Chroogloeocystis siderophila 5.2 s.c.1: one gene and its partner. The protein of the gene in region 2 binds, or shares a complex with, the protein of the main gene of each other region. Links are inferred from orthologs where the notes say so. Each region holds a gene or a part of one and is shown on either strand. Other genes may lie near its edges.

The links. The genes of interacting proteins can lie anywhere in the genome.
Region 1: rpsT (region 2) and rpsI share a complex: the UniProt entries of both Bacillus subtilis proteins name them as parts of the 30S ribosomal subunit. The link is inferred for Chroogloeocystis siderophila 5.2 s.c.1 from one-to-one orthologs.

The regions. Positions count from the first base shown.
Region 1 is NZ_MRCC01000006.1:17,332-22,854, reverse strand. Bases 1-2,927 are described here. They hold rpsI (30S ribosomal protein S9), read left to right. Parts: upstream 1-1,219; coding sequence 1,220-1,636; downstream 1,637-2,927. Other genes in these bases: prfA (peptide chain release factor 1), read left to right, coding at 2,050-2,927; rpmE (50S ribosomal protein L31), read left to right, coding at 1,741-1,980; rplM (50S ribosomal protein L13), read left to right, coding at 765-1,220; truA (tRNA pseudouridine(38-40) synthase TruA), read left to right, coding at 1-651. In the rest of the region: more of prfA, read left to right, coding at 2,928-3,150; NIES1031_RS08130 (DUF4198 domain-containing protein), read right to left, coding at 3,684-4,409; NIES1031_RS24250 (hypothetical protein), read left to right, coding at 4,761-4,922; NIES1031_RS08125 (ABC-F family ATP-binding cassette domain-containing protein), read left to right, coding at 4,923-5,523.
Region 2 is NZ_MRCC01000010.1:116,814-120,939, reverse strand. Bases 1,192-3,977 are described here. They hold rpsT (30S ribosomal protein S20), read left to right. Parts: upstream 1,192-2,324; coding sequence 2,325-2,630; downstream 2,631-3,977. Other genes in these bases: NIES1031_RS13570 (TatD family hydrolase), read left to right, coding at 2,691-3,473; hisD (histidinol dehydrogenase), read right to left, coding at 1,192-2,114. In the rest of the region: NIES1031_RS13590 (hypothetical protein), read left to right, coding at 1-152; NIES1031_RS13585 (universal stress protein), read right to left, coding at 316-744; more of hisD, read right to left, coding at 774-1,191. UniProt on the Bacillus subtilis protein: Binds directly to 16S ribosomal RNA.

The sequences.
Region 1 (5,523 bases), on a different replicon or contig from region 2:
TTTGATGCATCAGGTCCCATTCCGGCAGAACGTTGGGCAGCAATTCTTAATAGCTATCTTCCTCAAGACATCTTGATTCGCGGTTCTGCTGCTGTTGAGAGCGACTGGCACGCTCGGTTTGATGCCAAGTGGCGACGTTATCGCTATACGCTCTATACCGATGCCCGACCTAACTTGTTTGTTCAGCCGTTGAGTTGGCATTATTACTATGCGAACTTAGACGAAAATCTGATTCGGGCTGCGTTACAGCCGTTACTTGGCAAACATCACTTAGCAGCTTTTCATCGCGCAGGGTCGCGTCGCAAGCACTCATGGGTAGAAGTCCAAGCAGTAACGTGCAATCGCCAAGGACCATTTATCCATATAGAAATTCAAGCAGATGGTTTTTTATATGGAATGGTACGGTTAATAGTAGGATTACTTGTCGATGTGGGGAAAGGTAGCTTATCACTTGAGAAATTCACTGAGCTTTGGCAACAGCAACGCCGCGAAAATGTGAAATATGCGGCTCCACCCCAAGGCTTATGCTTACTCCGCGTTGGCTATAGCGATTTTCCTTTTCCTCCAGAAGTTTGGTATGACACCTTACCGCAGTTGGTGCTACCAGATACAAACTACGTTTCTTCCGTAGGGGACAAAGGCAAGCGCTAGACCAAGTACTCTCTTCAAATGTCAACACTTAGATGCTTCAAATGAGCTTGTAAACAAAATCATACACCATTGATTTATTTGTTAGTTGAAATTTAAAGGACACGAAAACACCCATGAACAAAACATATATTCCAGCACAAGATACCATCGAACGCGAGTGGTATGTTGTCGATGCAACTGACCAGCGCTTGGGCAGATTAGCAACTGAAATCGCCATGATTTTGCGCGGTAAAAATAAACCAGAATTTACGCCACACATGGATACAGGCGGCTTTGTTATTGTTGTTAATGCTGACAAAGTGATTGTTACTGGGAAAAAGCGCAGCCAAAAGCTCTATCGTCGCCACTCAGGACGTCCTGGCGGGATGAAAACAGAAACCTTTGCTCAACTGCAATCGCGACTACCAGAGCGCATTGTAGAACACGCAGTTAAAGGAATGCTGCCTAAAAATAGTTTAGGACGTCAATTATTTACCAAGTTAAAAGTTTACGCAGGCGCAGAACATCCGCACCAAGCACAACAACCAAAAGAAATTAAAATTCAGACAATACCAGGAGAGCAAAACTAATGCAAGCAACAGATACGACAAGCGATCGCGTGATGTATAGAGGTACTGGTCGCCGTAAATCTTCCGTCGCCAGAGTCCGTTTAGTCCCTGGCGATGGACAAATGATTGTTAACGGTAAACCAGGCGATTTATATTTTCAATTCAACCCCAATTACCTCGCAGTCGCTAAAGCCCCGTTAGAAACCTTAGGGTTAGAAAATGAATACAACATCTTAGTGACGGCGCACGGTGGTGGCTTAACCGGACAATCCGATTCAATTCGTTTAGGTGTCGCCCGCGCTCTGTGTCAACTCGATCCAGAAAACCGTTCGCCACTAAAGTCTGAAGGCTATTTAACGCGCGATCCCCGTGCAAAAGAGCGCAAGAAATACGGTTTACACAAAGCACGGAAAGCTCCTCAGTTCTCCAAGCGATAAAAATTATCAGCGATCAGCTTTTGGAGGTTTGTTGCTCGTCAATATGCTGAGCGCTGAAGGCTAAAAGCTACAATAGATATAAGCAATTACAAAGAAAACAGACAATGGCAAAATCTGATATTCATCCGCAGTGGTATCCTGAAGCAAAAGTTTACTGTGATGGTGAACTTGTTGCGACTGTTGGTTCAACTAAACCCGAACTACACGTTGATGTGTGGTCAGGTAACCATCCTTTCTATACAGGTACGCAAAAGATTATCGATACCGAAGGTCGAGTAGAACGGTTCCTACGGAAGTACGGCATGATGGAAGCCGACTCTACAGGCGACGATAAGAAAAAGTAGCCAGGCTAGATAGTCGAACCGGATACTGTTTTGTGACCTTCTACTATCTTGCTAAAGCGATCGCACTTTATGCCTGAAACTTATCTGCTAAACAAACTCAAATCTGTCGAGCAAACTTTTAACGAACTCACCCGCCGCCTTGCTGACCCTGATATTGCTAGAGATCCTGGCGAATATCAGAAAGTTGCTAAGGCACGTTCTTCATTAGAAGAAGTTGTGACGACCTATGAAACCTGGAAAACGACTCAAGACGAGTTGGTAGGTGCTAGGGAAGTCATGAAAGAAGCCAATGGCGACGCAGAATTACAAGAAATGGCAGCACTGGAAGTCGCCGAACTCGAAGAACAGCTAGAACAACTAGAAGTTCGCTTAAAAATCTTGTTGCTACCACGCGACCCTAACGACGAAAAGAACACCATGCTGGAAATTCGTGCGGGTACTGGTGGTGATGAGGCAAGTATTTGGGCGGGTGATTTGGTGCGGATGTACTCGCGGTATGCAGAAAGCCAAAACTGGAAAGTTAAGTTGATTAGCGAATCGCTCGCAGAAATGGGCGGCTTTAAAGAAGCCATACTAGAAATTCAAGGCGATCAAGTTTATAGCAAGCTGAAGTTTGAAGCAGGAGTACACCGCGTCCAGCGCGTTCCAGTAACTGAAGCAGGCGGAAGAGTCCACACATCAACAGCTACCGTAGCCGTAATGCCAGAAGTTGATGATGTCGAAATTGAAATTGACCCGAAAGATATTGAAATGACCACAGTGCGATCAGGTGGTGCGGGTGGACAAAACGTCAACAAGGTGGAAACGGCGGTCGATCTATTCCATAAACCTACGGGAATTAGGATTTTCTGTACCGAAGAACGCAGCCAGTTGCAAAACAAAGAACGCGCAATGCAAATTTTGCGAGCCAAGCTGTACGAAATGAAGCTCCGCGAACAACAAGAGGCGGTGACTTCAATGCGGCGATCACAAGTCGGTACAGGATCGCGTTCGGAAAAAATCCGTACTTACAACTACAAAGATAACCGCGTCACTGACCACCGCTTAGGACAAAATTTCTCTTTGGCTCCAGTTCTAGAGGGAGATTTAGAACCAATGATTCAAGCTTGCATCTCGCAAGATCAGCAAGAACGTTTAGCAGAATTAGCTGCTTCTGGTACAGGTTCGTAGTTAAGATAATTTGTACAATAAGCGTGCCTATTGCCATAACAGCTTGAATGTAGTCAGTTTTGGCAAGGGTATATGTTTCGCGCTCTGATTTAAAATGTTTGGCTAATTGACGTTTTAAATCAGTATATTGTTGGGCTTCTTCGGAGTGCGATCACAAATAATCTTGAAATGATACACGTTCCCATGAAGTACTATCTGCCTCAACTATTATATGCAGGTGGTGAGTGCGCTGTGAACCATAAGGTGGCATTCCTTTCACTACGAAAGAACATTCACTCAGGAAGGGGATCTTCTTATCCTATGCTTCCCTAATGCTTCTGGTAGCGGAAGGTGATGCCTAGCTTCTTCTAAAGGATGCATGCCCACTAAAAGATCGATAATTGGTTTTGCAGCTAATCCAGGAAATGCTCCTCAGACTTGCCAAATTGCTGCGATCAATGAGGGTCGTATTCCACAATAATAATTTCATCCATGAAATAAACACTAGGGGTTTGGGAATGCTAAACCTCTAGTGTTTATCCCTAATTTAATTATTAAAATCCTCTTTTATCGATTGTTAAACTGCTTGCGTGACCAATTTCATCCGCAGCAGGGTCTTGTGAAGGGGTACTATACTCTGATTCAATAACATGAAATGGTCCTTGTCCGAGCGTCACAAACGCAAAACCATTTTGATTTGTTGTTAACTTTTTACCTCTGTACTCTACAGTAGCTCCCTGTTGTGGTGCGCCTCTATATAATACAAGCACTTTTAGAGTTCCTCCCGCGCCCACAGTAAAAGGATCTTGCTGCGGGATAATTTCTAAAGGTAAACCAAACCACAACGAAACTAATCCTGATGATTCATAAAAAGCTTTTGCATACTTATAAGTATGAACAACATTAGTTTGTTTGTTGTTAGCTGCTAGTGCATCAGGTCGAAAAACATTGATATAATTATCGTCTTTAACAACAAAGTAGCCATTATTGTGGCGAGCCGTTAAAGCAACAATTTTCCCTTGCGGAACTAGGGTAACACCGTTATATCTGCGTTGCACTGAAAGCTGAACAGGAAAGACTGCTTTATCGTAAGCTCTAGCTCCTTGGAACTTAATTGAATCGTATGGGTCTATCTTGTTAAGTTCTGGATGACCATATAATATCTTTAATTCGCCTGGTTTATCCCCTTTGTCAATCCAAATACTATGCGCAAAAGCAGGTTGAATCAATAGCGGAAGTAGTGTCGCACTTAGCACTAACTCTTTTAAAAACTTGATCATTTGAGTTTCCTAATAAGTTTGTATTGCGTACTTGTCTCATATACTTCATTATTTATGAGAATGATAATCAAGCACTAAAGCTATAAATAAACCGTGTGTTAATCGCAAGACAATCCCTGGGTAGGGTATTTATTTGTTAGTTGTAAAATAAATAAATAAAACTTCAAAAATAATGATACAAATCAATTATTTTTATAAATTAAATACCTGTTTATCTTTTTTTAATTTTGTTTTTATTATTCATATTGTACTCAATTGAATATCTACTCGTAACAATTATTGAATAAATGAAGATGAAGCTATAAAGAAATAATTGCTGTCTATAAAAATCTATCAATTTGATAGTTGATATTGAAAGATTACTTAGGTAAGGTGCAGGCGATCACCAAAATTGGGCGCTGTCAGCAGGCAACAGAGGACAGTCAATTTAGTATTAGCCAAATTTTAGGATTAAATTTTGTTACGATTGGAAGCGACGACTCGCGATCGCCTTTCTGCGCATGGAGACTTTGAATGCTGAGACTAGAACATATCAGTAAAATCTACCCTACCGGTGAAGTGCTTAAAGATGTTAATTGGGAAGTCAAAAGTGGCGATCGCATCGGTTTAGTAGGAGTTAACGGTGCAGGAAAATCGACTCAACTCAAAATCATTGCTGGCGAAATTGAACCAACAGCAGGAGAAGTGATTCGTCCAGCAAGTTTGCACGTCGCTTATCTTACACAAGAATTTGAAGTCGATCCTGGGCGCACTGTCCGCGAAGAATTTTGGACAGTCTTTAAGCAAGCAAATGAAGTGCAACAATCGCTCGTACAGGTACAGCGTGATATGGAAACGGCGACGCCAGAAGAGTTAGAGCGCTTGATTCACAAGCTTGATCGCCTGCAACGTACCTTTGAAGCATTAGACGGTTATGGACTCGAAGCGCAAATCGAGAAAATTCTACCAGAAATGGGCTTTGAGCCAACCGATGGTGATCGCTTAGTGAGTTCTTTTAGTGGCGGTTGGCAAATGCGCATGAGTTTAGGCAAAATTCTGTTGCAAAAGCCAGATTTGTTGCTGCTCGACGAACCGACAAACCATTTAGACTTAGAAACTATTGAGTGGTTGGAAA
Region 2 (4,126 bases):
TACTCAGTCAAGGCGTTGATGGATATCACGAATGGTACTGGGGCGAAGGTTGGGTACAGTCGTCTTTAGCAGGCGTATCAGTTTTACCGCTCAATTTGGCACAAACTATGAGCCTACTCAGTCTACGCCAGTTTTTAGCAACTAAAGCATGAATCGCAAATGCTTTTTGACTTTGCTTTGGGGCTATTCAAAGCAAGTTTTGAGTTTTAAGTTTTGTTAGCGTAGCGGTGGACAGGGTTTGTCTAGTAGCGAATTTATTCGCACTTGCATTCTATGTAGAATCTCTGGTCTTGAGATTTCGCAGTGTAGTATTTTCTAGGTTGTTGGCTTGACCACTAGCACTGAACAATGCGCGCTTTCGACAACTTGACTACTTACTGAGCCTTGAATAATTCGCTTCACACCTTGTAAACCGCGACTGCCGATCGCAATTAAATCAGCTTGGTAAATATTCGCAATCCGTACAATCTCTTCCGCCGGATCGCCGCTGACAATCTCAACTTGACTTTCTCCAGGTAACTTATCTCGATAGGCTGCGATCTGCTTTTCTATGTTTCGGTAGGGTATTTCCGCTGCATAGGCGTGAGGTAAGTCAGCCGCCATGTCGAGGTCAGATACTGGTGGCGGAATCACGTGACAAAGGATAATTTGGCTATCAGGTTGCAGTTGCAGTTCTTGTACAGTTTGAATGACTTGTTCTGAAAGGTCTGAACCATCAAGAGCGACCACAATTGTTTTTAACACAGGCTCATCTCCTTTGTGCTGCGCTGAGGTTAAGACTTTGGCTTTTCTCCATCTTCCATTCCCCAAGTATCACTTTTGGGCTGCGTCCTTAAGCGTATCGATGCAGCATGAGATGGCAATCCTTCAGCTTTTGCGAGGACTTCGATTATTCCTGCAACTTTTTGCAGCGCGATCGGTGAATACTGAATGAGGCTAGAGTGTTTTAAGAAAGTCTCCACACCTAAAGCTGACGCATAACGTGCGGCTCCTGAAGTTGGTAACGTGTGGTTTGGTCCTGCTAAATAGTCTCCTACAGCTTCTGGTGTAGAGGAACCTAAGAAAATCGCCCCAGCATGACGAATTTTTTCTAGCAACTCCCAAGGTTCTGCGATTTCAAGTTCTAAATGTTCTGGCGCAAACTCATTTGACAGTTCCGCAGCTTGCTCTAGCGAATCGACAATCACAATTAAGCCATAATGCGCGATCGCTTTTTCGGTTAAAGTTCGGCGTGGATGATTTTCTAATTGTCGCTCGACTTCAGCTTGTACTTTTTTTGCTAATTCCGCATCCGTCGTCAACAATATCGCCGCAGCGAGTGGATCGTGTTCGGCTTGTGCTAACAAGTCAGCGGCGACATAAGTTGCGTTCGCGGTTTCGTCTGCAATTACCAGTACCTCAGAAGGTCCGGCTAGCGAGTCAATCCCGACAGTTCCATAGACGAGTTTTTTTGCCAACGTGACATAGATATTACCTGGTCCTGTAATAATATTTACCTTGGGTATCGTTTCTGTGCCATACGCTAATGCCGCGATCGCTTGCGCCCCTCCTACGCGATAAATTTCTTCTATCCCAGCTTCTTGCGCTGCCACCAACACTGCTGGATTAATTGATTTGCCTACGCCTGGTGGTGTCACCATAACTCGCCGTGGCACTCCTGCGACTTTTGCCGGAATCGCATTCATCAGCACCGTGCTTGGGTATGCGGCTCTACCACCAGGCACATATAACCCTGCTCTGTCTACAGGCGTGTAGCGTTTGCCTAAGACAACATCATCATCGCCAAAATGAACCCATGATTTGGGCACTCGTTGACGGTGAAATGCTTCGATTTGACGACAAGCAAGCTTAATCGCATCCAACAGTTCTTTCGACACTTGCTGATAAGCCGCATCTAATTCTGAACCGCTAACGCGTAGCTCTTCTTGTTTCAGGTTTTGGTGGTCAAATTCTGCTGTGTAGTGCAGTAAGGCTCGGTCGCCTTGGCGCTTCACTGCTTGAAGCACTTCCCGCACCGTCGCTTCTTTGTGAACCACTTGGTCATCGTGGGTGCGATCGCAGATGCGTTGTAGCTCTGCTCGTACCTCGGCTTGCTGAGTAATAATTCGCAGCATGAAGTTCGGACTGTGGCTTTCTAGGAATTACCAAATCGAGTACAGATTATTTATATCGCTTAACCCCAATTAGAAGGCAAAGCTAAGCTATACTCGTTTCTCTAGCTTAACCTGGATTTTCCGGATAATCGCAATATTGCTAAATTGAATGCTATATTAGTACATCTAGGATTTTGTCTTTATAACTTTATTGTTTTCCTGGGTTTAACTGTGGCGAATACAAAATCTGCTATCAAGCGTATCAAAATTGCAGAACGAAACCGACTCCGTAACAAAGCTTACAAATCGGCGGTGAGAACTTTGATGAAAAAATACTTAACCGCTGTCGATATCTATGCTGCCAATCCTACTCCAGAAGCAAAGCAGGAAGTGCTTTCGCATATGGCAGCAGCTTACAGCAAGATTGATAAAGCTGTAAAACGTGGCGTATTACATCCCAACAATGGAGCTAGAAAAAAATCGCGTTTGGTTAAACGGTTGAGACAGCACGAACAAGCAGAAGCAACAGGGAACTAAGCGATCGGGAACAGTAGAAAGTTTCTCTTCTCTAACCCCCACCCCCTAGTCTCTTTAAAAATGCAACTCATAGATTCTCACGTTCATCTCAACTTTGATGTGTTTGAACCAGACTTGCCAGCCGTGCGAGCGCGCTGGCAGGCTTCTGACGTGGTGCATTTGGTACACTCATGCGTAGAACCAGCAGAATTTGCTAGTATTCAATTACTAGCAGAAAAAATTCCTGAGTTGAGTTTTGCGGTCGGCTTACATCCCCTCGATGTGGATAAGTGGACAGCAGACACAGCCTCTCAAATTGCCTCCTACGCTCGTTTAGAGCGTCGAGTTGTGGCAATTGGTGAAATTGGGCTAGATTTCTACAAAGCAGAGAACCAAGCACAACAAAAAGAAGTGTTAGCGCAACAGTTGATGATCGCAGACGAGTTAGACTTACCTGTAATTATCCACTGCCGCGACGCAGCAAACGTGATGCGCGATATCTTACAAGATTTTCGGCAACAGGGTCGTCAAATCAAAGGAGTTATGCATTGCTGGACGGGGAACCCAGAGGAAACACAGTGGTTTCTCGATTTAGGATTGTATGTGAGTTTCAGTGGTATAGTCACATTTAAAAATGCTAAGCAAATTCAAGAGTCAGCAAAAATGGTCTGGAGTGATCGCCTGTTAATCGAAACTGACTGCCCGTTTTTATCTCCGGTTCCTAAAAGAAGTCAAAAGCGTAATGAACCAGCGTTTGTCCGTTACGTAGCTGAAGCCGTAGCAAGTTTACGCGGCGTGACCTTAGAAGAGATAGCTACGCAAACAACAACAAACGCTTGCAAGTTATTTGGACTTTCTGTCTAGATTTCATGTCAACGGCTAAAGCTAGCACATTTCAGTTGAAGTTGGCAAAAGCTGTCAGAAAAACGCCATAATAATATTTAATGAAGCAAATATGAATTTATTTTTCAGGCAGTTGCGCATTATTCACGAGTCTGGACATTTAAATACCTTAGTGAGCGCTCATCTAAAGATAAGATTAACTGAAGTTGCACGCAATTGCTGCTAAGGTGTGACTTTATGGCGGCAGAGTCTAATCGTTAGACTCGTTCGACTTTGATACATCACTCTTCAAAAGCATACAGCAAATCAGGAAAATTGATTTCTTTTGTGGGTCAAGACCCACTTTCCTAACGAAAGGAGTGTCATGCGACAGACCAAAACGAAATACCCAAAACTTGATGCCTAAGAACAAATACTAGCGATCAGGCTTAGAATGTTCAAGCCTATTGATGTTGTAAGTAACCAACCACTGAACGGAGACCTCAAGCTGTTATGGCAATATCAACCATAGCTCTAAATCAGAGCCTTGTTGCTTCAAGAGTGATGCAGCCCTGCTACCGAGCTTAAGCTTATACCTTTGTGTTTATTGTACAAACAATGCAATCAAAAGGGCACAATTTCTTCTACAGTGCTTGTCCCTTAGCTGTTGACCACAACAGGTAGTGTATGAGGAT